DNA from 3 places in the Clostridioides sp. LIBA-6822 genome. Region 1 is predicted to be linked to each of the others. Evidence: a T-box and tRNA genes for the amino acid it is inferred to sense, from the RefSeq annotation. Region 1 holds a T-box; the other regions hold tRNA genes.
The links. A T-box is a leader RNA that pairs with one kind of tRNA and senses whether it is charged. The one in region 1 lies ahead of leuS (leucine--tRNA ligase), so its partner is inferred to be a tRNA-Leu.
Positions count from the first base shown of each region.

Region 2: it has a tRNA-Leu gene. The T-box ahead of leuS (leucine--tRNA ligase) is inferred to sense a tRNA for this amino acid. The anticodon was not compared.
Region 3: it has a tRNA-Leu gene. The T-box ahead of leuS (leucine--tRNA ligase) is inferred to sense a tRNA for this amino acid. The anticodon was not compared.

Region 1 is NZ_CP196995.1:2,977,090-2,984,953, forward strand. It holds gene ACTG48_RS14490 (asparaginase) at 1-282, shown strand, start outside; gene leuS (leucine--tRNA ligase) at 370-2,790, opposite strand; T-box leader at 2,898-3,088, opposite strand; gene rsfS (ribosome silencing factor) at 3,141-3,491, opposite strand; gene yqeK (bis(5'-nucleosyl)-tetraphosphatase (symmetrical) YqeK) at 3,607-4,179, opposite strand; gene nadD (nicotinate-nucleotide adenylyltransferase) at 4,180-4,869, opposite strand; gene recX (recombination regulator RecX) at 5,145-5,582, shown strand; gene tnpB (IS200/IS605 family element RNA-guided endonuclease TnpB) at 6,203-7,312, shown strand; gene ACTG48_RS14525 (hypothetical protein) at 7,445-7,642, shown strand; gene ACTG48_RS14530 (alpha-amylase family glycosyl hydrolase) at 7,795-7,864, shown strand, end outside.
Region 2 is NZ_CP196995.1:1,838,860-1,846,723, reverse strand. It holds gene ACTG48_RS08815 (HAD-IC family P-type ATPase) at 1-647, opposite strand, end outside; gene gcvPB (aminomethyl-transferring glycine dehydrogenase subunit GcvPB) at 1,062-2,519, opposite strand; gene gcvPA (aminomethyl-transferring glycine dehydrogenase subunit GcvPA) at 2,519-4,993, opposite strand; glycine riboswitch at 5,111-5,199, opposite strand; glycine riboswitch at 5,203-5,307, opposite strand; tRNA gene ACTG48_RS08800 (tRNA-Leu) at 5,957-6,037, opposite strand; gene ACTG48_RS08795 (Na+/H+ antiporter NhaC family protein) at 6,147-7,864, opposite strand, start outside.
Region 3 is NZ_CP196995.1:1,226,099-1,233,962, reverse strand. It holds gene ACTG48_RS05950 (ABC transporter substrate-binding protein) at 1-1,025, opposite strand, end outside; gene ACTG48_RS05945 (lytic transglycosylase domain-containing protein) at 1,025-1,579, opposite strand; gene coaE (dephospho-CoA kinase) at 1,572-2,174, opposite strand; gene polA (DNA polymerase I) at 2,183-4,831, opposite strand; tRNA gene ACTG48_RS05930 (tRNA-Leu) at 5,170-5,252, shown strand; gene ACTG48_RS05925 (MBOAT family O-acyltransferase) at 6,194-7,603, shown strand; gene ACTG48_RS05920 (alginate O-acetyltransferase AlgX-related protein) at 7,620-7,864, shown strand, end outside.

The sequences.
Region 1 (7,864 bases):
GAGGCAATGGGTAGAGGTAATATTCCTCCTCAGATGCTTTCTGGAGTTGAATATGCTAGAGAAAAAGGACTTCCTGTTGTTATAGTTTCTAGATGCCACTCAGGTAGAGTGTTTGATAGCTATGGTTATTATGGCTCTGGCAGAGATTTAAAAAATCTTGGATGTATATTTGGTGGAGACCTTCCAGGTCAAAAAGCTAGAATAAAACTTATCTTGGCACTTGGAAAAACTGATAATCTTGATGAAATCAAGGATTTCTTTGAAAAAGGAATCTACTGTTAATTATAATAAATCTTAAAATAATAAACCCCTATTACAAATTTTTAATTAATTTGTAATAGGGGTATTATTTTATCTTATAGTTTTGATTTATTTCACAACTACATTAACTAACTTCTTAGGTACAGCAACAACTTTAACTATAGTTTTGCCTTCAACTAATCCTTTTATTTTTTCATCTTCTAAAGCTACCTTTTCCATGTCTTCTTTAGATATATTTGAGTTAACAGTTAATTTTCCTCTAACTTTTCCATTAACTTGTACAACAACTTCTATTTCATCTTTTACTAAAGCTTTTTCATCATACTTAGGCCAATCTATATCAAATACGCTTCCATCTTTACCTATCATAGTCCATAATTCTTCACCTAAATGAGGTGCAAATGGTGCAATTATAGTTACTATAGTTTGTACACCTTCTTTTATAACTGCTTCATTTATATTATCTAACTCTTTATATTTATACATATCATTTATTAATTCCATAAGAGCTGATATAGCAGTATTAAATCCAAATTTTTCACTTAAATCAGCTGTAACTTTTTTAAGTGTAGAATGTATAGTATATCTCATATTTTTATCTTGAGAATTTAATTCTCCAAACTCTACGTCCTTTTTAACTACATCTGCTAACTCATCAACCAATCTATAAACTCTATTTAAGAATCTAAAGCATCCATCAACACCTTGCTCTGACCAGTCTAAATCTCTTTCTGGTGGTGCTGCAAATAATACGAAAAGTCTTGCAGTATCTGCTCCATACTCATCAATTATATCCATAGGTGATACTGTATTACCTTTAGATTTACTCATTTTAGAACCATCCATAAGAACCATTCCTTGAGTAAGTAAGTTTTTAAATGGCTCATCAAAATCTACCATACCCATACTCTTAAATGCTTTTACAAACCATCTTGCATAAAGTAAGTGCATTATAGCATGTTCTACTCCGCCTATATATTGGTCTACTGGATGCCATCTATTAACTAACTCTTTACTAAATGGCTCATTTTCATTATTGCTATCCACATATCTCAAGAAATACCAAGAAGAATCTACAAATGTATCCATAGTGTCAACTTCTCTTCTAGCTGGTTTTCCACAGTGAGGACAAGTTGTTGACATAAATTGCTTTGAAGTAGTAAGTGGAGATTCCCCTTTTCCAGTAAACTCAACGTCAGTTGGTAAAAGAACTGGTAAATCTTCTTTCTTAACTGGAACTATTCCACATTCATCACAATAAACTACAGGTATAGGACAACCCCAATATCTTTGTCTTGAAACTAACCAGTCTCTTAATCTATAGTTAATAGTTCTCTTTCCTCTACCTTCTTTTTCTAATTTATCTATTATTCCTTCAAATCCTTCTGAAGCATCTAATCCATTAAACTCTTCTGAGTTTATCATTTTGTTATCTTCTGTTATTACATCTATTATATCTAAATTATATTTCTCAGCAAATTCTCTATCTCTTTCATCATGTGCAGGAACTGCCATTATAGCTCCAGTTCCATATTCAACTAACACATAATTAGCTATCCATAGAGGAACCTTCTTACCATTTAAAGGATTTATAACGTATCTACCTATAAACATTCCTTCTTTTTCTACATCAGCCGCTGTTCTTTCTATTTCTGTCATTGTATGCATTTTTTGAACAAAAGCTTCAACCTCTGCTTCATATTCAGTACCAGCAACCAATTCTTTAACTAACTCATGTTCTGGAGCAAGTACCATATAAGTAACTCCATAAGTTGTATCTGGTCTAGTTGTAAATACTGTCATAGACTTATCAGTTCCATCTATATCAAAAACTAAGTCTGCTCCTGTACTCTTACCTATCCAATTTTTTTGCATTATTTTAACCTTTTCTGGCCATCCATCTAATGTATCTAAATCATTAAGTAATTCTTCTGCAAATTCAGTAGTCTTAAAATACCATTGCTCTAAATCTTTCTTTAATACTGTTGCTTTACATCTCTCACATGCTCCTTGAACAACTTGCTCATTTGCAAGAACAGTCTCACAAGAAGGACACCAGTTAACATAAGATTTTTTCTTATATGCAAGTCTATGTTCTAAAAATTTCAAAAATATCTCTTGAGTAAATCTATAGTATTCTGGAGTTGAAGTTGCTACTTCTTTATCCCAATCATAGCTAAGGCCTAATAAATTTAATTGTTCTTTCATTTCTTCTATATTTTCCATTGTCCATTTGTGTGGATGTATCCCATGCTTTATAGCAGCATTTTCAGCTGGTAAACCAAAAGAATCCCATCCCATTGGATGAAGTACATTATACCCTTCCATTTTTTTGAATCTTGCGACAACATCACCTATAGAATAGTTTCTAACATGACCCATGTGTATCTTTCCAGATGGATAAGGGAACATTTCTAATGTGTAATAATTAGGTTTTTCAGTTTGTGCTGTATCCATCTTGTATTGATTATTGTCTTTCCAAATTTTTTGCCATTTCGATTCTACTTCTTTAAAATTATATACGCTCATATTTTGCCTCCTATTTTAGTTGTGTTCAACTACCTTATTTAATATTATTTACTTATAATTTCCAAATAATTCCTTGAAAATAAAAAATCCTCGTCACTAAACTTACGTTTAGGGACGAGGATAAATCTTCGCGGTACCACCCTAATTAGCCTACATTATATAGACCCTCTTAGATAGCTTTTAATCCAGCTACGGAAAATAGATTTCAATCTAGTAAGTTCAAAGTTATATAATATTAGTTCTCACCTGCCACTAACTCTCTGAAAAAATATAGTCTTTTACTGCTCTAGTCTATTCAATTTAATATAATTTTTGAAATTTTCTAATTATAATAACATATATTATCATGTTTATGCTAATGTGTCAATATCTATATAAGGTGCATCTTTCCATAATTTTTCTAAATTATAAAATCCTCTGTTTTCCTCATTAAATACATGAACCATTACATCTCCATAATCAAGAAGTACCCAAGTTTGAGTGCTTTGTCCTTCTTTTCCTCTTGGTTCTAGTCCTAGTTTTGATAATTCATCTTCTACATTATCAGCAATAGCTTTTACCTGTCTCTGAGAAGATGCTGTAGTGATAATAAAGTAATCACACAAACTAGAAACCTTTCCTATATTTATTATAACTGTATCTTGACCCAGTTTATCTTCTATGGCATCATATGCTATTTTTGTCATTTGTTCCACTGTCATATAAAATTCCTCACTTTCCTAATTAAAGTACACTTAGTTATTGTAACATATTAATACGATTTTGTAACATAGTCAACTTTAAATTTATTAATATATTTACCTTTATGCAGGTTTTTTATAATAACTTTTCTTTAATTAGATAGTTTCTTGCCATAACTGTTCTTGGATGTATCTCTTCTTCTTTATTGATAACAAACATTAAAGTATTATTAAAAGAAGTCAAAAGTGCTTCATCAAGCTTTCCCCCATATGCTAAATCTCTTAATGTATCTACAACTGGGAATTTTCTTCCTTCTTCAATTAAATCTGCTATGTAAATTATTTTTTCTAAAAGAGACATATCTTCTCTTCCTGTTGTATGATATTTGATTGCATTTATAACATCTTCATCTTCTATTCCAAACTCATACTTACATATGTATGACCCAATTACACTATGAGATAGAGAGCGATTTCCATCCTCTATTGGGTCTAAGTATATTTCATACTTATTTACATAATCTTCTATTTCTTTATCGCTTAAATACTTTGCACAATCATGAATCATTCCTGCTAAACAAGCTTTTTCTTTGTCACACCCATAAATCTCACATAATTTTTCAGCACATTTTGCAACATTTTTTGAGTGGCTAAGCCTCCCCACTGGTAGCATTTGATTTAGTCTCTGGTTAATATTCTCTAAGTTCATTTAATCATCTCCATATTGATATAGTTTATTTTCATATAAATAATTTTCTACATTTTCGGGTACTAAGTAACGTATTGACTTGCCTTCATTTAGCTGTTCCCTTATATATGTGGACGATATATCCAGTGATGGAACATAAACTGTTATAATGTCAGCATCATACTTTTTAGTTAACTTTTCTATAGTCTCTTGTGACCTTAACAAACTAATTCCTGGTCTTGTCGCAGCTATAAAGGTAGCTAACTCAAAGTTTTTCTTTACATCTTTCCACTCTTCAACACTACAAATAGCATCTGCCCCTGTTATAAAATAAATATCTGCATCTTTGTATTTTTTCTTCAAGTATTTTAATGTGTCTATTGTATAAGTCCTTTTTTTTCTTTCGATTTCTATTTTTGAAACTAAAAAATCTTCGTTGCTTTCAGTTGCTAGAAGTGTCATATTATATCTATCATACTTGTCTGTAGTGATACATAGTTTATGTGGTGGATTTCCTGATGGTATAAAGATAATTTTGTCAATGTCATACTTGTCTCTAATAAACTCTGCTGTTGCTAAATGAGCATAGTGTATAGGGTCAAAAGTACCTCCCAATATACCTATTTTGATTTTGCCTTTATGGCGATTAAATTTCTCTAGTTTTTCAGTATTTTTCAATTCCGCCTTCTTAACTAGATTTTCGCTTTTCATATTTTGTCTCCTTTTAATGTTATAATACTATTGTACCATTATTTTTTATTTCTTAAAGCTTATAATTTATTTTTTTTGGTATATAATTATATTTATATGCTAAAAAATGCTTTAAAAAATAATTATTTAACATGTTTTTACTTTACTTTTTAATAAAAATAACTTTTTACTATTTTGTCTTAATTTTGATAAAATATAACATATAAATGTAAGTTTTTTATTAAATTTTATTAGTTGCTTTTGTTAATATAATTACATACAAAAAGGGAGGATTTATGGGCACAATTACTAAGATAGAACAACAAAAAAGAAATGATGATAGAGTTAATATTTATGTAGATGATAAATTTTTTATTGCTATATTTAAAGAACTTGTTTATACATTCAATTTAAAAAAGGGTAATGAAATAAATGAAGAGGAATTAAAACCTCTTTTAGATGATGAGATGTATATAAAAGCTAAAAATAAAGCACTAAATATTTTATCTCACGCTGACCAGTCTGAAAAAAAAATAAAAGAAAAGTTATCAGCAGAATTTGATGAAAACATAATTGATAGAGTTATAGATTTTCTTAAAAATTATAATCTCGTAAATGATAGTGTATTAGCTCAAAAAATAGTTAATACAAATGTTAATTTAAATAGATGTGGTAAAAATAGAATTAAGCAAAATCTATATAATAAAGGTATCAATAGAAGTACAATTGATTAAAAAATAGCTACGCACACTCGTGACTTTAGTCGTGAGTTAGTAGCTAAAGTAGTCAGCATATAGGGAAACTTATATGTAGAGATAGGAAAGAACCTATCCAATACTACTTGAATTGCTGGAAACCCCTAAAGCTAACTAAACTAAAACATAAGGATGAAATAAACCTAAGTGTGAAAGTTACGAAAGTAGAAAAAATTGGTTAGATGGTATAAGGTTAAACCCTAAGTACTTTAAAATGGGCAATCAGCAGGTAAGCTCCGAATAGGAGAAACTTCAACGACTATTCCTCTTGAGGGAAGTACACTACAAGCTATTGGTAGTGGAAGTGGGTAGACCTTAACGGATAATGCCGAAGGATAAGATATAGTCTGTGCTTGCATGAAAATGTAAGAAGTTCATAAGAGAACTGCATAGGTAGTAGCGAACTTATGTGAACGACAACCTCAAAAATGATAAAAGTTAGAACTTACGGTTCTTACATATGTTATTTAGAAATAAATATAAAAACCTTCCAAATAATTGTTTTAAATAATTACGTTTGTTAATATTATAATGGGTGATGAAAAATAGAAGTTACTCGGATATGTATATTAATAATCATAAAAAACAATTAAAGTGAGGTGATAGTAGTGGAAAAAGCTTATAAGTTTAGAATGTATCCAAATAAAAAACAGCAAGAGTTAATTAGCAAAATTTTTGGATGTTGTAGATTTGTATATAATAAATATCTTGCTAAAAAAATAGAAGTTTATGAAAATAATAAAGAAACTTTTACTTATAAACAGTGCAGTTCTGATTTGACCAATTTAAAAAGAGAATTAGAGTGGCTTAAAGAACCTGACAAATTTTCACTACAAAACACCTTAAAAGATTTAGAAAACGCATATAAAAAATTCTTTAAAGAAAATGTAGGATTTCCTAAATTTAAATCAAAGAAAACTAATAGATTTTCATATAGAACTAACTTTACAAATGGAAATATTATGCACCTTGGTCAATATATAAAATTACCTAAACTTGGTATGGTCAAAGTAAGGGATAAACAAGTACCTCAAGGGAGAATACTTAATGCTACAGTATCCAAAGAACCAAGTGGTAAATATTATGTATCATTATGTTGTACTGATATAGATATTAAAGCTTTTGAAAATACTAATAATCAGATAGGTTTAGATTTAGGAATTAAAGAATTTTGTATCTCAAGTTGTGGACAATTTATAGAAAATCCTAAGTATCTTCTAAAGTCATTAAACAAACTTGCTAAATTACAAAGAGAACTATCGAGAAAAACAATTGGTAGTTTAAATAGAAATAAAGCAAGATTAAAAGTTGCAAGACTTCAAGAACATATAGCTAATCAAAGGAAGGATTTTCTACAAAAACTATCTACTAAATTAATACGAGAGAATGATATTATTTGCATAGAGGATTTACAAGTAAAGAATATGACTAAAAATCGTAAACTATCTCGTTTAATTTCTGATGTGTCATGGTCAGAATTTGTCCGTCAATTAGAATACAAGGCTAATTGGTATGGTAGACAAATTGTAAAAGTAGGTAAATTCTTTGCAAGTTCACAAATATGTAATAAATGTGGGTACAAAAACGAGGAAGTTAAGAATTTAAATATAAGAGAATGGATTTGTCCTTGTTGTAATGTAACTCACAATAGAGATATAAATGCGAGTATAAATATACTAAAAGAAGGACTAAGACTAATAACAGTTTAAAATAAATAACTTATGTAAGAACCGTAGGAACTACGGGGATAGCTTGTGGAGAATTGGTAAGACATATTTTAGTATGCAAAATTCTATGAAGCAGGAACCCTGTGACTTTAGTCATGGGAGGTTCAGGAAGCTGTGTCTGAATTGGATAAGGATACTGAATTTGAAAATGCTATGTATCTAGCAAAAAAAAGGTTTGAAAGGGTAAAGAAGGAAGATAAAAAGAAAATATATCAAAAAATTTCTCAACATCTTTCCTATAAAGGCTTTGATTATGATATTATTAAAAGAGTTTTAAACAAACTTTTAAATTTCGATGAATATGATATATAAGTGTAAATACTAAGGAGGTAAATTATGAAATTAATCATTGGTGGTTTAAGCTTTTTATTAGGATTATATAATATATATCAATTATATAGAGAAGATAGTATGAGATAAATATTATTTTTTAGATGTAATATTTATTATGGAGGAGAAATAAAATGAAAAGTCAAAAAAGATTTAAAATTTTAGACATTGATGTATACCTGCAACCATTTGAGTCTGATATAA
Region 2 (7,864 bases), 1.1 Mb from region 1:
GAATTTCTAAGCTGAGAATTATGTTTTCTAGAAATCTTGGCATCATTGGCTATCTTATTTGCATAGTTATCTTTTCCTATATTTTCAACTCTCACAAAAGCCTCTCCAGAAACTACAAAGCTACCAGAATATAAGAAATCACCTTCATTTTTTATAATAATATCAGATTCGCCTGTAATTAAAGATTCATTTACCTCTAATTTTCCATCTAAAACTTTTGAATCTGCACAAATTTGATTCCCTGTTTTTAAAATCATAATATCATCTAATACTAATTCTTGTACATCAATCTCTTTTTTCTCTTCTTCCCTTATAACAGATACCTTATTTGAAACTATGACAGATAGATTGTCCAACAATCTTTTGGCTCTTATTTCTTGAATTACTCCTATAATAGTATTAATTACAGCAATAAATATAAATAAAGTATTTTTAAAAGAACCAACTGATACCAATAGACAAACTAAAACAATATTTATGAGATTAAAAAGTGTAAACACATTATCTTTAAAAATTTGTTTATATGTTTTAGTTTTTCCATTATCAAATACATTAATTAAATTATCATCTATTCTACTTTGAAGTTGTACGCTACTTAATCCCATGTTTATATCGCAATTATACCTTTTTAAATTAACACTATCCATATTCTACTCCTTTCAACTTAACCCTTTTTTATACTTAAATCTACAAATATATTATAAAATTCTCAATTTTTATATTTTATTATTCTATAGTTTATATAATAAAATATAAATCTAAAGATTTTAATAATATAATTCTTAAGATTTCCTAAATTTTTATAAATTTCGATATATTTTAGTTAAGCTTCTCTTAAACCAAAAGAGTAAAAAGTTGTATCAAAATAAATTTCTATAATTTTTATGAATATTGGTATAATAATCATCATGTTAATATTCTTATATAAGCACTAATATAATTTAAAACTTCAGTAGTAAATATTATATATACAAAAAAAGCTATCTAAACTATATTAAATTAGATAGCTTTTTGTTATAAATACAAATTCCTTTATATTTATAATCTCTATTTTTAATTATTTATCTTTGCGACCATGTAAGTATAGGTTTCTTTACTGCCCTTGCATCATCCACTCTCTTAACTAGGGTATTATGTGGAGCAGTTTTCAATAGTTCTGGTTCTTCTTTTGCCTCCTTAGCAACATTTTTCATAGCTTCTATAAAACTATCTAATGTCTCTATGCTCTCACTTTCTGTAGGCTCTATCATAAGTGCCTCATTTATGATAAGAGGAAAATACATTGTTGGAGGATGATATCCATAATCCAGTAATCTCTTTGCTATATCTATAGTTTTTATATTTGACTCTCCTCTTGGTAACCCACCTAATACAAACTCATGTTTACATAAGGTATCTATTGGTAATATATAGTCATCTTTTATACTCTCTTTGATATAATTTGCATTTAAAACTGCCATTTCACTAGCCTCTTTAAGCCCATCTCTTCCCATAGTTAATATATATGTGTAAGCTCTTACAAGCACTCCAAAATTGCCATAGAAGTTTTTAATTTTTCCAATAGATTTTTCTCTATCATAATCTAATACATATTTATCTTCTTGTTTTTCAATCACTGGTATTGGTAAAAAAGGTACCAATTCTTTTTTAACTCCAACAGGACCAGCTCCTGGACCTCCTCCTCCATGAGGAGTAGAAAAGGTCTTATGAAGATTAAGATGAACTACATCAAATCCCATATCTCCAGGTCTTGTTATTCCCATAATGGCATTCATATTTGCACCATCATAGTACAAGAGTCCTCCTGCTTCATGTACAAGACTTGCTATTTCTTTTATATTTTTTTCAAACAATCCAAGAGTACTTGGATTAGTAAGCATAAGAGCTGCTACTTCATCACTTAAAGCTTCTTTTAACGCATCTATGTCTATAGCTCCATTTTTATCAGATGTTATCTGAATCACATCAAAGTTTGCCATAGCTGCACTTGCTGGGTTTGTTCCATGTGCAGAATCAGGAATTATTACTTTAGTTCTCTTATGGTCTCCTCTATTTTCATGATATGCTTTTATAATCATAAGACCTGTAAATTCACCATGTGAACCTGCGGAAGGTTGTAGTGTAACTTCATCCATACCTGTAATTTCTGCAAGTCGATTTGATAAGTCATACATTAAAGAGAGAGAACCTTGTGCTGTGTATGAAGATTGGTATGGATGCATTCCAGTAAAGTTTGGAAGTGCTGCCATATCTTCATTTATTTTAGGATTATATTTCATAGTACAAGAACCTAAAGGATAAAAACCTGTATCAACTCCAAAATTTTTATTTGATAATAGGGTATAATGTCTAACTAATTCTAATTCGCCAACTTCTGGCAAATTCAATTCACTTTGTCTAACCATACTTTGGTCAATCATATCTTCTACTTTTATATCATCTATATCTAACTTTGGAAGCGAATATGCTTTTCTACCTTTTTTAGATATATCTATCAACAAACTATTATATTCTTTCATTATAATCCCTCCATTATTCCAACTAACTTATCTATTTCTTCTTTGCTTCTTTTCTCAGTTACACAAAGTAAAGTTGAATTTTTTAATTCTGGGTAATTGTGCTCTAAGTTATAACCACCTAATATATTTTCTTCTAAAAGTTTATTATTTATAGTCTCTATATTAAGATTTCCTTGTACAGTAAATTCTTTGAAAAATTTACCTTTAAATATTGGCTTATATTTTCCTGTTTGTATAAGCTTATTATAAGCATAATGTGCTTTTTTCATAGATTGCATACCAACCTCTTTAAATCCTTCTTTCCCCATAGTAGCCATGTATATTGAAGCTACAAGAGCATTTAAAGCTTGATTTGAACATATATTAGAAGTTGCTTTTTCTCTTCTCACATGCTGTTCTCTAGTTTGTAAAGTTAACACATATGCAGTTTTTCCTTCTGTATCCAAGCTTTGCCCAACTATCCTTCCTGGCATTTTTCTCGTATACTTAGATTTACTAGCCAAAAATCCTACATAAGGTCCTCCAAAGTTAAGAGGATTTCCTAGTGATTGAGCTTCTCCAATAACAATATCTGCTCCTATCTCACCTGGCGTCTTTAAAACACCTAATGATATTGGGTCAACACTCATAACTAACATAGCTTTATTTTCATGAGTTATCTTTTCTATTTCCTCCATTTCTTCAATAATACCAAAGAAGTTAGGAGTCTGTATAAGAACACATGCTGTATCTTTATCCACTGAAGCCCTTAATTTTTCTATATCTGTAGTTCCATATTCATTACAAAAATCAATTTCTACTATTTCACAATCTTTGTATTGTAGATAAGTTTTAAGTACTGATAAAGTTTCAGGATGTGTAGTTTTTGATACTACTATTTTACTTTTTCTAGTCTGATTCATAGCCATTATGCATGCTTCTATTGCAGCAGTTGCTCCATCATACATTGATGCATTTGCAATTTCCATTCCAGTAATTTCTGCAATCATAGATTGGAACTCAAACACTACTTGTAAAGTCCCTTGACTTATTTCAGCTTGATATGGAGTATATGCTGTATAAAATTCAGACCTTGAAGTTATATGTTTTATAATTGATGGTATATAATGGTCATATGCACCAGCTCCAAGAAAACAAGTTAAGTCTTCTAAACTTAAATTTTCTTCTGACAGTCTTTTTACTATTTTACTTACTTCTAATTCAGATTTCCCACTTTCCAAGTTTAAATCTCTTTTTAACTTTATTTCATCTGGTATATCTGAAAATAATTCATCAACTGAATTTAATCCTACTACCTTTAACATTTTTGATTTATCTTCACTTGTGGCAGGTATATATGAAAATTTATTTTCTTCATTTAATACAGTATTATCTTTTTTATATTGCTTTTTATAAAAAGGTTTCTTAACTATCATGGCAGGAACAACTTTTTTTCTGATTGCTATACCTATTTCATTTCCTACTTTTGCATACTCAGAATCTATAATTCCCATACCTAAAATCTTTCCTGTTGTTGGAGAAGCACATCCTGTTGTTACAAAGCCTACTATTTTGTCACCAATCTTTATATCGTATCCATTTCTAGGCATCCCTTTGCCTTGCATTTCAAATCCAACTAATTTTCTTTTAGCTCCATTTTCTTTTTCTTCTGATAAGATTGTTTTTCCAATAAAATCTTCCTTGTTTGTTTTTACAAAAATGGATAGGCCTCCTTCAATTGGAGATATATGTTCGCCTATTTCATGACCATATAGAGGTAGAGCTGCTTCAAATCTCAAAGTATCTCTACAACCTAAACCAGCAGGACATATATCTTCTCCTCCAGCTTTTAAAACTTCATTCCAAATTATTTCTGTATGTTCATTTTTACAATATATCTCAAATCCATCTTCTCCAGTATATCCTGTTCTTGAAACTAAACAAGTTAAACCACATATTTTTGTTGATGGAATTGACTTATAAAATTTTATTGATTTTAAATCTATGTCTGTGATTTTTTGAAGAATTTCTTCTGCTTTAGGCCCTTGAACTGCTAGTTGACTAACTTCATTAGAAACATTTTTTATATCTACATTGTAACCTTTACTTTGTTTTATTATCCATGCCACATCTTTATCTATATTCCCTGCATTTATTACTAATAAATAATCTTCTTCACCAAATTTATATATTAATAAATCATCAACTACTCCTCCGTTTTCATAACACATAGGTGTATATATAATGTCATTTACCTTTAATGTGCTTATATCATTTGTAACTAAATTTTGTATAAATTTTTCTGAATCTACACCTTTTATTTGTACCTCTCCCATATGAGATACATCAAAGATACCTGCACTTTTTCTAACCATTTCATGCTCTTTATTTATTCCTTCATATTCTAAAGGCATTTCCCAGCCAGCAAACTCAACAAGTTTTGCTCCAAGCTCTTTGTGTATATTATACAAAGGCACTCTTTTCAATTCATTCATATATAACCCTCCCTATAAAATTAGACCCACTATATTTAAGCAATTTCGATATTATGTCCTATACTTTTTCATAAAAAAAAGATATATTAGCATAGAAAATAATCCTAGCCTATATATCCCTGTTTGTATACCTGAAAGATTTAATAATTTAATATTATTTTGCTTCTTCGGTGACTTATAGTATATTAACTTAAGTCTCTCCAGAGTCCCATCAACTAGCGATATCTTTGCCTGAAAGTTTCTCTAAGAATTGGCATTTCTTAAATTTCTTCTTCGGCGCCTTTTTATATAAAGGTCTCTCTCGCTAATCTCATTTGGAAATATTTATTTTCATTTTTATTGTATGAATATTTCAATTAAATGTCAACACATTATATTTATTTTTTTTTATGTATTAATTTTTTTGTTAAGTTTTTATTATCAATTATATTACTTTTATATTATTAACTTTTATACATATATGTTATATATTAATGTAAAATAATATATTTATTTAATTTATTATTAATATGTCATACAAAACACTAAAAGTAAAGTTATATTGTAATTTACTATATTATGTTAAAGATATATTCATACACACAATAGAATCGTTTGCAATTTTATCTTTGTGAAAAATAAGATTTTGAAATAGAGCATTTTTAAATAAAATTAAACTTATTAAACAGATATATTTTTTATAAGTTTATAAAAAACAGATTATATTGTGACTTTAAATTGTTTATTAGAAATACGTTATTATAGATTTTATATTCTTAACAAATGTCTTAAAATTTATATGTAAACACATTTTCAGACAACAAAAAAAGCACTTAATGTGCTTTTGTATATTTATTAGAAAATATCTTTAGAAATATATTCATATTGTATTTTGGTTTATTTCTCAAAAAATAAAAACGGGATAGCCCACTCCGAAAGCCAGCAACCCCAGTTTTTTTTTCAGCACAACTAAGCACTGTAGAGTGCGGATGAAGGGAGTCGAACCCCCACGCCAATGGCGCTAGATCCTAAGTCTAGTGCGTCTGCCAATTCCGCCACATCCGCTTATCACTCTTTTATTTTACTATATTTCGCTATTATTTTCAATAACTTTTTAAAATTATCTAAAAACTAACAAAACAATGATAATAAAAGGTGAAATTTATTTATATCCTTATTCTGCAAGTTCTATCTCTGCTTCATCAACTTTCTTACCAATTATTTGAATACCCACAAATATCGCAGCTATAGCCACTGGTAATACTATATATATTGGTAATCCAAATCCAGCTGGTATATATCCAAATACAATAGTGATTATTGCTGTAAATATAGCGTATGGCATTTGAGTATTAACGTGGTCTATGTGATTACAACCAGCTCCCATTGAAGAAAGTATTGTTGTATCTGAAATTGGAGAACAATGGTCTCCAAATATTGCACCTGTTAAAACTGCACTTGTACTTACTATTACATAGGACATATCAGGGTTTAATGAGTATGCTAGTGGTATTGCAAGTGGCATAAGTATACCCATAGTTCCATAAGCTGTTCCAGTAGCAAAAGATATTATTGCTCCTAAACCAAATATTAAGCTTGGCAATAAGAATGGAGGTAGTGAGCCTGATAATAAGTGTATTAAAAATTTAGCTGTACCTAATTCTTTTATTACTGAACTCAATGACCATGCAAGTATTAATATTACACCAGTAATTACTAAACTTTTCATTCCATCTATCCAGACATCAATTGCTTCTGATACTGTAAAAATCTTTTTTACTACAGCCATTATAATAGCAACTAAACTTGCAACAAGTGCAGATTGGAATAATGCTCTAGATGCATCAGATGCACTAAATGCTTCTTTTATTGCCCCAAAAGAATATGGTGAATTTGTAAATAGTTGTATTAGAGCTTTATCTTCACCTTCCATTATAGATGTATATCCACTATAATAGAATGATGCTAAAGCAACTATTATTAATGTTCCAATTGGAATTATAGCATTCCACACACTCAATTTCACTCCATTTTTTGGAGCTAAATCATCTAATTCTTCTACGCCTTCATCAAGGTCTGTACCAACTTTTCTACTTCTAGATTTTATCTCAGCCTTTCTCATTGGCCCAAATTCTTTTAATAATAATGCTGATATTACAATAAACGCTAATATTAATATATTATAAAATCTAAATGGTATTGTATTTAAAAATATACCAAATGCATCAACATCCACACTTATACTTTCAAAAGCATCATGTATTAAACCAACTTCAAGACCTATCCATGTAGATATTATGGCTAATCCAGCAACTGGTGCTGCTGTAGCATCTATTATAAAGGCTAATTTTTCTCTTGATATTTTCATTTTATCTGCAACAGGTCTCATCATAGGACCTACTATTAATGAATTAGCATAATCATCAAAGAATACTAAAAGACCCAAAAACCATGTTATAAGTTGTGTACCTTTTGCTGATTTCGCTCTTTTGGCAAGTGCTTCAGCTATAGCCTTAGCTCCTCCCATTTTAGCAACAAGATTTATTACTCCTCCAATTGCTAGAACTTGTAGTATTATTCCTGCATTCCATGGGTCTGATAGCGATACCAAAGCTCTGTCCACTAAATCTAAAAATGATTGTATAAGTGTGGCAAACACATTTATACCACTAGCTTTAATTATAAAACTACCAGAAAGAATTCCTATAAGTAAGGAAATTATTACGTTTTTAGTTATAAATGCAAGTATTATAGCAACTAATGGTGGTATTAAAGTTAAAATTCCAAATTTTTCTGCATTAGCTAGTGCAATAGTGTCTATATCTTCCTCCGCAAAAACCATTACTGTTGACATTATGAACATAATTGTCGTCAGAAAAATAATATTAATTT
Region 3 (7,864 bases), 1.8 Mb from region 1:
TTATCTTTATTGAATTCCAAATCTTTCATTTCACTATTGTAGTACTTTGACTTTGAATTAAGCGGAAAATTAACTGGAGTAGCATCATCCATATAACCTTCACTGATAATTCTATCTTTATTTATAGAATGTGCAATTGCTTTTCTAAAATTGACATCCTTGAAAAAAGGATTATTATAATTAAACAATATACACTCATACTCTCTACCTTGATATTTTGTTATATTAAACTCTTTTTCTTGAAACTTACTCAAATCATTCAATGTAACATTAGTTATATCACTATCAAGTGCCATGACCATAGATGTTCTTGCATCTTCATTAGGAACCATACCCACTTTTATATTCTTCATAGTTTTTGGAACTTCTTCATAGTAATCTTTATTTACAGATAAAACCATTCCTTCTCTCTCTGTATATGATTCTATTTTATATTTCCCATTTCCTATCAAATTATTATTTTTGTCATTTGCATCCTTTGAATCTAAATGATTTTGAGATACTATTGGAAAGATTAAACTATCAATAGAAAAGGCATATCTAGCTTTAAATTTTATTGTGAAATCTTTATCCGATTTAATATTCACAGAAGCTATGTTTTTAGTAAATTCATTATATGGACTATCTGTACTTTTTTGAATTAAGCCAATAGTATAATTTACATCATTTGAAGTAACAGCTTTTCCATCATGCCACTTTGCATCTTTTAACTTTATATCTATACTCATTCCATCTTGAGCTATATTATACTCTTTAACTAGTTGAGGAGTTACATTATAGTTTTCATCTATAGTAAATAAACCATCATAAACTAAATTCATTATATAACCAACAGACTTATCAGTATTAGTTATAGGATTTATAGTTTTTGGAGTTACCATTGTTAAGTTTATATATTTAGCATCTATAGAACTTTGACTTTTTAAACTCGAATCACTACTACTTTGTTTTGTTTTAGTATTACTACAACCAACTACCATAAGAGTTATAGCTAAAATAACTGTTAAGACTTTTATTCTCTTCATTAGTTTTTTCCTTTCTTGCCATATATCTTATTATAATGTTTATAATTATTTTTAACTTTTTCTACATATTTTGAAGTTTGCTCAAAAGGTATATCATGTAGATTTTCTCCATCTTTACTATATTCATTATTTTCTAACCACTTTCTCACGTTACCTGAACCACCATTATATGCAGCTATTACTAAGTCCAATTTACCAAATTCCTTATACAATTTATTTAAATACCAACAACCAAGTCTTATATTAGTCTCTGGGTCAAAAATATCAACATTTTTTAGCTTTAGTTCATCTGCTCCCCAGTCCCTAGTTATATCTAATAGTTGCATTAAACCCTTTGCCTCTTTTTTTGAAATGGCAGAACTATTAAACTTACTTTCGACTTTTATAACACTGTAAACTATATTTTCATCTAAATTAAATTCCTTAGAATATTTTTCTACATATTCTGAATATTTTTTAGGATACAAAAACTTATGTATTACTTTGCTTTCCATTAATAGTGCTCCAAATAAGATTATAAAAATAGATAGAATCAATACTTTCTTACTATTCACGCCAATTCTCCTTCATGTACTCAATAAATTTGTGTGCTTTACTTTCTAATTCAATTATTGTTCCCGAATTATCTATTATATAATCACCATATTTGGATTTTTCTTCCTGACTCATTTGTGAATTTATTCTACTAATTGCTTCTTGCTCACTACAATTATCTCTATTCTTTATCCTATTAATTTGCACTTCTTGTTGACAAGTGACTACTAATAACTTATCAACCATATCTAAAAAACCACTTTCTACCAATATAGCTGCATCTAAAATCACTATACTTTCGCCTTTTTTTCTTACTTCATCTATCTCACTTATTATTCTTTCTCTTATTCGTGGATGAGTCAAATTATTTAGCTCTCTAAGTTTTTCTTTATCATTAAAAACTATTTTTCCAAGAGCTTTTCTATTTAGTGTTCCATCATCATTTTTTATATTTTGTCCAAAGTAATTAAATACTTTTTTTACTAATATTTTATCTTCAAATATTTTTCTAGATATAATATCTGCATCCACTATAGAAATATTAAGATTTCTGAATATATTTGATAGGCTGCTTTTTCCACAGCCTATTCCTCCTGTAAGTCCTAATATCAACATAAAATCACCTACTTTGTCTCATACCAAGAACTACCGACATTTAAATCTACATCTAAGTGAACATCCATACTTACAGCATTTTCCATTTCTTCTTTTACTATCTTTTTAACTATCTCTATTTCATCATCAATTGCTTCAACTATCAATTCATCGTGAACTTGTAGTATAAGTTTTGATTTTAAATTATTATCTTCCAACTTTTTATGAACATTTATCATAGCAATTTTTATTATATCTGCTGCACTTCCCTGTATTGGTGCATTCATAGCAAATCTCTTTCCTCTGTTTCTTTCCATAAAATTGCTTGATTTTATCTCTGGTATATATCTTCTTCTGTTTAAAATTGTTACAGCATATCCATCTTCACTAGCCTTTTCTATTGTCATATCCATAAACTCTTTTATTTTATGGTATTTAGCAAAATAACTTTCAATATACTCTTTTGCCTTTGGAACAGGTATATTTAAATCATCTGCCAATCCAAAATCACTTTTACCATATATAATACCAAAGTTTACTGCTTTAGCTGCACCTCTCAATTCACTAGTGACATCTTCCATAGAAACATTGAAAACTTGTGAAGCTGTTTTAGTATGAATATCTTCATTGTGTTTAAATGCTTCTATCATATTTTCATCTTGACTCATATGTGCAAGAACTCTAAGTTCTACCTGTGAGTAATCGGCATCAACCAGCTTACAATTATCATCTGCAATGAATACTTTTCTTATTTTTCTACCCATTTCCATTTTTATAGGTATATTTTGAAGATTTGGTTCTGTAGATGAAATTCTTCCTGTAGTTGTTATTGTTTGATTAAATGATGAATGAATTCTATTACTTTCTGGATTTATTATATTTAAAAGCCCTTCAACGTAAGTAGAATTCAACTTTACTATTTGTCTATACTCAGTTATCTTATCTATTATTGGATGTTTATCCCTTAATTTTTCTAGAACATCTGCATTAGTAGAGTATCCAGTCTTAGTTTTTTTGATTATTGGAAGCTCTAATTTTTCAAATAGTATAACACCTAATTGTTTTGGTGAATTTATATTGAATGGTTCTCCAGATAATTCATAAATTTCCTTTTCTAATGTAGCTATTATTTCTTTAAACTCAATACTTAACTCATCCAAGATACTTTTGTCTACTTTTATACCTTCATACTCCATATGTCCTAAAACTTCTACTAAAGGCATCTCTACATGATAAAAAAGACCATCCATACTCATATCTATTAGACTTCTTTCCATCATAGGAACTGTTTCTTTCACTGTGCATATTATTTGACCCATGTACTCAGCTAAATCCTCAAACTCTAAATCTTCATAGTTTTTGGATTTAACTCCTTTTCCTAATAATTCTTCTTTTGATTTAACCTTTTTTGATAAATACTTCATGGCTATTGCACTACAATCATATGAAGTAGATGAAGTTGAATCTATTAAATACTCAGCTATAGTTATATCAAAATACATATTTTCCAATTTAATATTATATGGCTTTAAAGATATATAATCATCCTTTAAATTATATCCATATTTTTTAATTTCGTTATTTGAAAGTATGCTATCTAATTTTGTTACTTCATCTGAATCTATATAATATATTTTTTCTCCATCTACACTTATAAAAATATATATTATATTTTTTTCAAGTATATTACCTTGTCCTCTAACAGTTTTTAAAATAACCTGTCCTTTTTTATTCACTTCATCTATAAATTTATCTATATCTTTTAGTTTTAATATTTCTATTTTTTCTTCTACTTGCTCTGTATCATTTGAATCAACTAAATCAACTAATCTTGATAAGAGACTTGTAAATCCAAAATATCTAAATTTATCTAAAAGCTCATCTTTATCATAATCACCAAAAATCATGCTCTCTAAATTTACTTCTATTGGTACATCTCTTATAATAGTTGCTAATCTTTTACTTTGAATAGCAATTTCTTTATTTTCTTCTATTTTCTTTTTTACACTACCTTTAAGTTTATCTGTATTCTCTATCAAGTTTTCTACACTAGAAAACTCTTTTATAAGCTTTATGCCTGTTTTTTCACCTATCCCAGGTACTCCAGGTATATTATCTGACTTATCTCCCATCAGACCTTTTAAATCTATAAACTGTGTTGGTGTCATCTCGTACTTTTCAATCACAGAATTAAAGTTGTATTCTTCTACTTCACCAACTCCTTTTTTTGTTATAAGAGTAGTTGTGTTATCTGAAGCAAGTTGGATGGCATCTTTATCTCCAGTTACTATGTATACCTTATATCCATTCTCTTCTGCTTTTTTAGAAACAGTACCTATAATATCATCTGCTTCATAACCATCTATTTCTAATCTGTTTATTTTAAATTTATCTAAAAGGTCTTTTAATGGTTGTAATTGTTCTGCCAATTCATCTGGCATTCCCTTTCTTCCAGCCTTATATTCTTTATATTCTAAATGTCTAAATGTAGGTGCTTTTCTGTCAAAGGCTACACTTATATGTGTTGGTTTATATATATCAATCATTTTAAATAACATTGTCGTAAAACCATATATAGCATTGGTCTTTAGACCTTCTTTATTATTCATTTCTGGAAGAGCATAAAAAGCCCTATTTATTATTGAATTTCCATCTATTATAATTAATTTTTTTTCCAAATTATATCACTCCTAAAAATTATCTATTTTTGTAACATATATATTATATACCAATATACTGTTATTTAATATTCCCATAATAATAATAGTATATTAAAATTAAATATGTTGCAAACAATATATTTTTTTGCTATAATAATATACATAATATGCCCGAGTGGTGGAATTGATAAATACAATGGGTTCAAAATCAACTGTATTGATTAATAAGTTTTTGTAATAAAAGTCTAGTATTTATGATATTTTACAGTTTGATGAGTATTTTGTATTCAATATTCCTATTGCATATTCTTGGAAAATCTGGTAGGATATACAAGTAGCTTGGATTTAAAATATAAGCCGCTGTGGCGGAACTGGCATACGCATACGACTCAAAATCGTACGGGAAACCATATGGGTTCGAGTCCCATCAGCGGCACCAATAAAAAAAAACTCTTTAGTATATACTAAAGAGTTTTTTTTTATTGTAATATTTTTTCATCTTTGTTTCTAGCCTTGTATAAGTATAAATACCATAGGCATGACTTCTTGAACTCCTAAAACATATCTAAACAAAGCAGGATTTTTTATGTATTTACTTAATAAATCCATACTTCTTATCATATTGATTTTTTCCCAATCTCTAAAACTTTTCCCTCTCTAAAAATATTTATAATCAATCATCATTATTCAGTATAACTATTCGATATTATTTTAAAGTATTTGTCATTTAAAACAAACTTGTAATAAAAGCATATCTGAAAGTATTCTAACTCCAATACTTAATAAAGAGTTCTTTTTACAATTATAGATATAAACAACATCTATCTTAATGGACTGTATAGAGCTACAACCAAAGGCAAACACATATAGTTAAGCAATGTGTCCGTGATTTTTCTTTATTATTTTATCATAATAGCTTTATTAATCCATTATAACATTACATAATTTTAAAAAAATTATATAAAAAGTCAAAATTTACATATATATTAATAAAACTTGTAAAAACACAGCTAAATTTCTACAATTAAGTACTTAAAACTTGAAAATACTTACTTTGCTATATATTTTAGATAAATATATAATTTATTTAGTTAAGAAAGGAAGTTGTAAATATAAAAGATAATTTAAAAATAACACTAAAATACATAAAAAGTTATAAAGCTAGATCTTTAACAATTGCTCTGAGTATAATTCTTGATACATCAACTTATTGTTGGTATTGTACTCTCTCAAGAAGTGCTCAGTAAGCAGTGGTAGTTAAATAGTATGGGCCTAAAATCAGAAATAAATCAAGACCTTACTCTTAATATATATATTATTAATTTTAGTTGTTTTATTTATTATTCATTTATTAAATAATAAAAAGATAAGGAGTTTAATATGATATTCAGTAGTTTAATATTTTTATTTTTATTCTTTCCAGTCATACTCATTTGCTATTACTTAGCAAATTCTAAGTATAAAAATGTTGTGTTACTTCTAGCAAGTATTACCTTCTATGCATGGGGAGAACCAAAATATATTTTTTTGATGATGCTATCAATAATAGTAAACTATATATTTGGTATTAAAGTTTCTGACAGTAAAGATAAGAAAATATGGGTTGTGCTTTCTGTGATTTACAATATATCCATTCTTGGTATATTCAAGTATAGCAATTTCTTTGTAGATAATATTAAATTTTTATTAAATACAAATATAACTATACCTGAAATTAAATTACCTTTAGGTATCTCATTTTTCACATTTCAGATAATGAGCTATGTAATAGATGTATATAGAAATGATGCTAAAGTTCAAAGAAAATTAACTAACCTAGCATTATACATAAGTTTATTCCCTCAGCTTGTAGCAGGTCCTATTGTTAGATATCAGACTGTGGCAGATGCTATTGGACATAGAGAACATAATTGGTATAAATTTACTCAAGGCGTAAACAGATTCGTTATTGGTCTTGGAAAAAAGGTGATTTTAGCAAATCAATTAGGTATAATTGCAGATGATGTATTTAATAAGTCATCTGGAGATTTATCAAGACTTGATGTGTGGCTAGGTGTAGTTTGCTATACACTTCAAATATTCTATGACTTTAGTGGTTATAGTGATATGGCTATTGGTTTAGGTAAGATATTTGGATTTGATTTTTTAGAAAATTTCAACTATCCATATATCTCTCAAACAGTATCTGAGTTTTGGAGAAGGTGGCATATATCTTTAAGTACTTGGTTTAAAGACTATGTATATTTCCCATTAGGTGGAAATAGAGTCTCTAGATTAAAACTATATAGAAATCTATTTATAGTATGGTTTTTAACTGGCATGTGGCATGGAGCTAATTGGACTTTTATTATATGGGGTCTATATTTTGGAATATTAATATCAATAGAAAAAGCATTTTTAGAAAAGTTGTTATATAAAATGCCAAGAATCATAAGACATATGTATTTACTTTTTATAGTCATGATTGGATGGGTATTCTTTAGAGCAGAAGATTTACCAAAAGCTATTAAGTTTATAGGTATTATGTTTGGTTCTGGAAATTATCCACTTGTCAGTAATGCATTCAATGTATTTATAATTGAATATTGGTATATAATTGTTGGAGCAATCATTCTATCAACTCCTATTGTAGAAGTTATAAAGTCATTAGTAGTTAAGAAGAATAAAAATACACTAAATAGTACAATGTGTCAAGTTACTAATGCAGCTTTCATAGTTGCTTGCATGTTTATTGTAACGGTAATGTTAAGTAGCTCAACTTATAATCCATTCTTATACTTTAGATTCTAATTTTGGAGGTATTGACATGAATAAAAATAAACCAAGGATTGTTGCCATTTCATTTTTAATTATAGTATTTGGATTTTTTATACTAAACTTCTCACTTCCAAAGAAAAAATTAAGTATAACTGAAAATAGAAATCTTGCAAAATTCCCAACTATAGAAAATTTTAAAAAAGGTAACTACATAGATAAATTTGAAGAGTACTTTAATGACCATTTTGCATTTAGAGATGAAATGATATCAATAAATACAAAATCTCAAGCTAG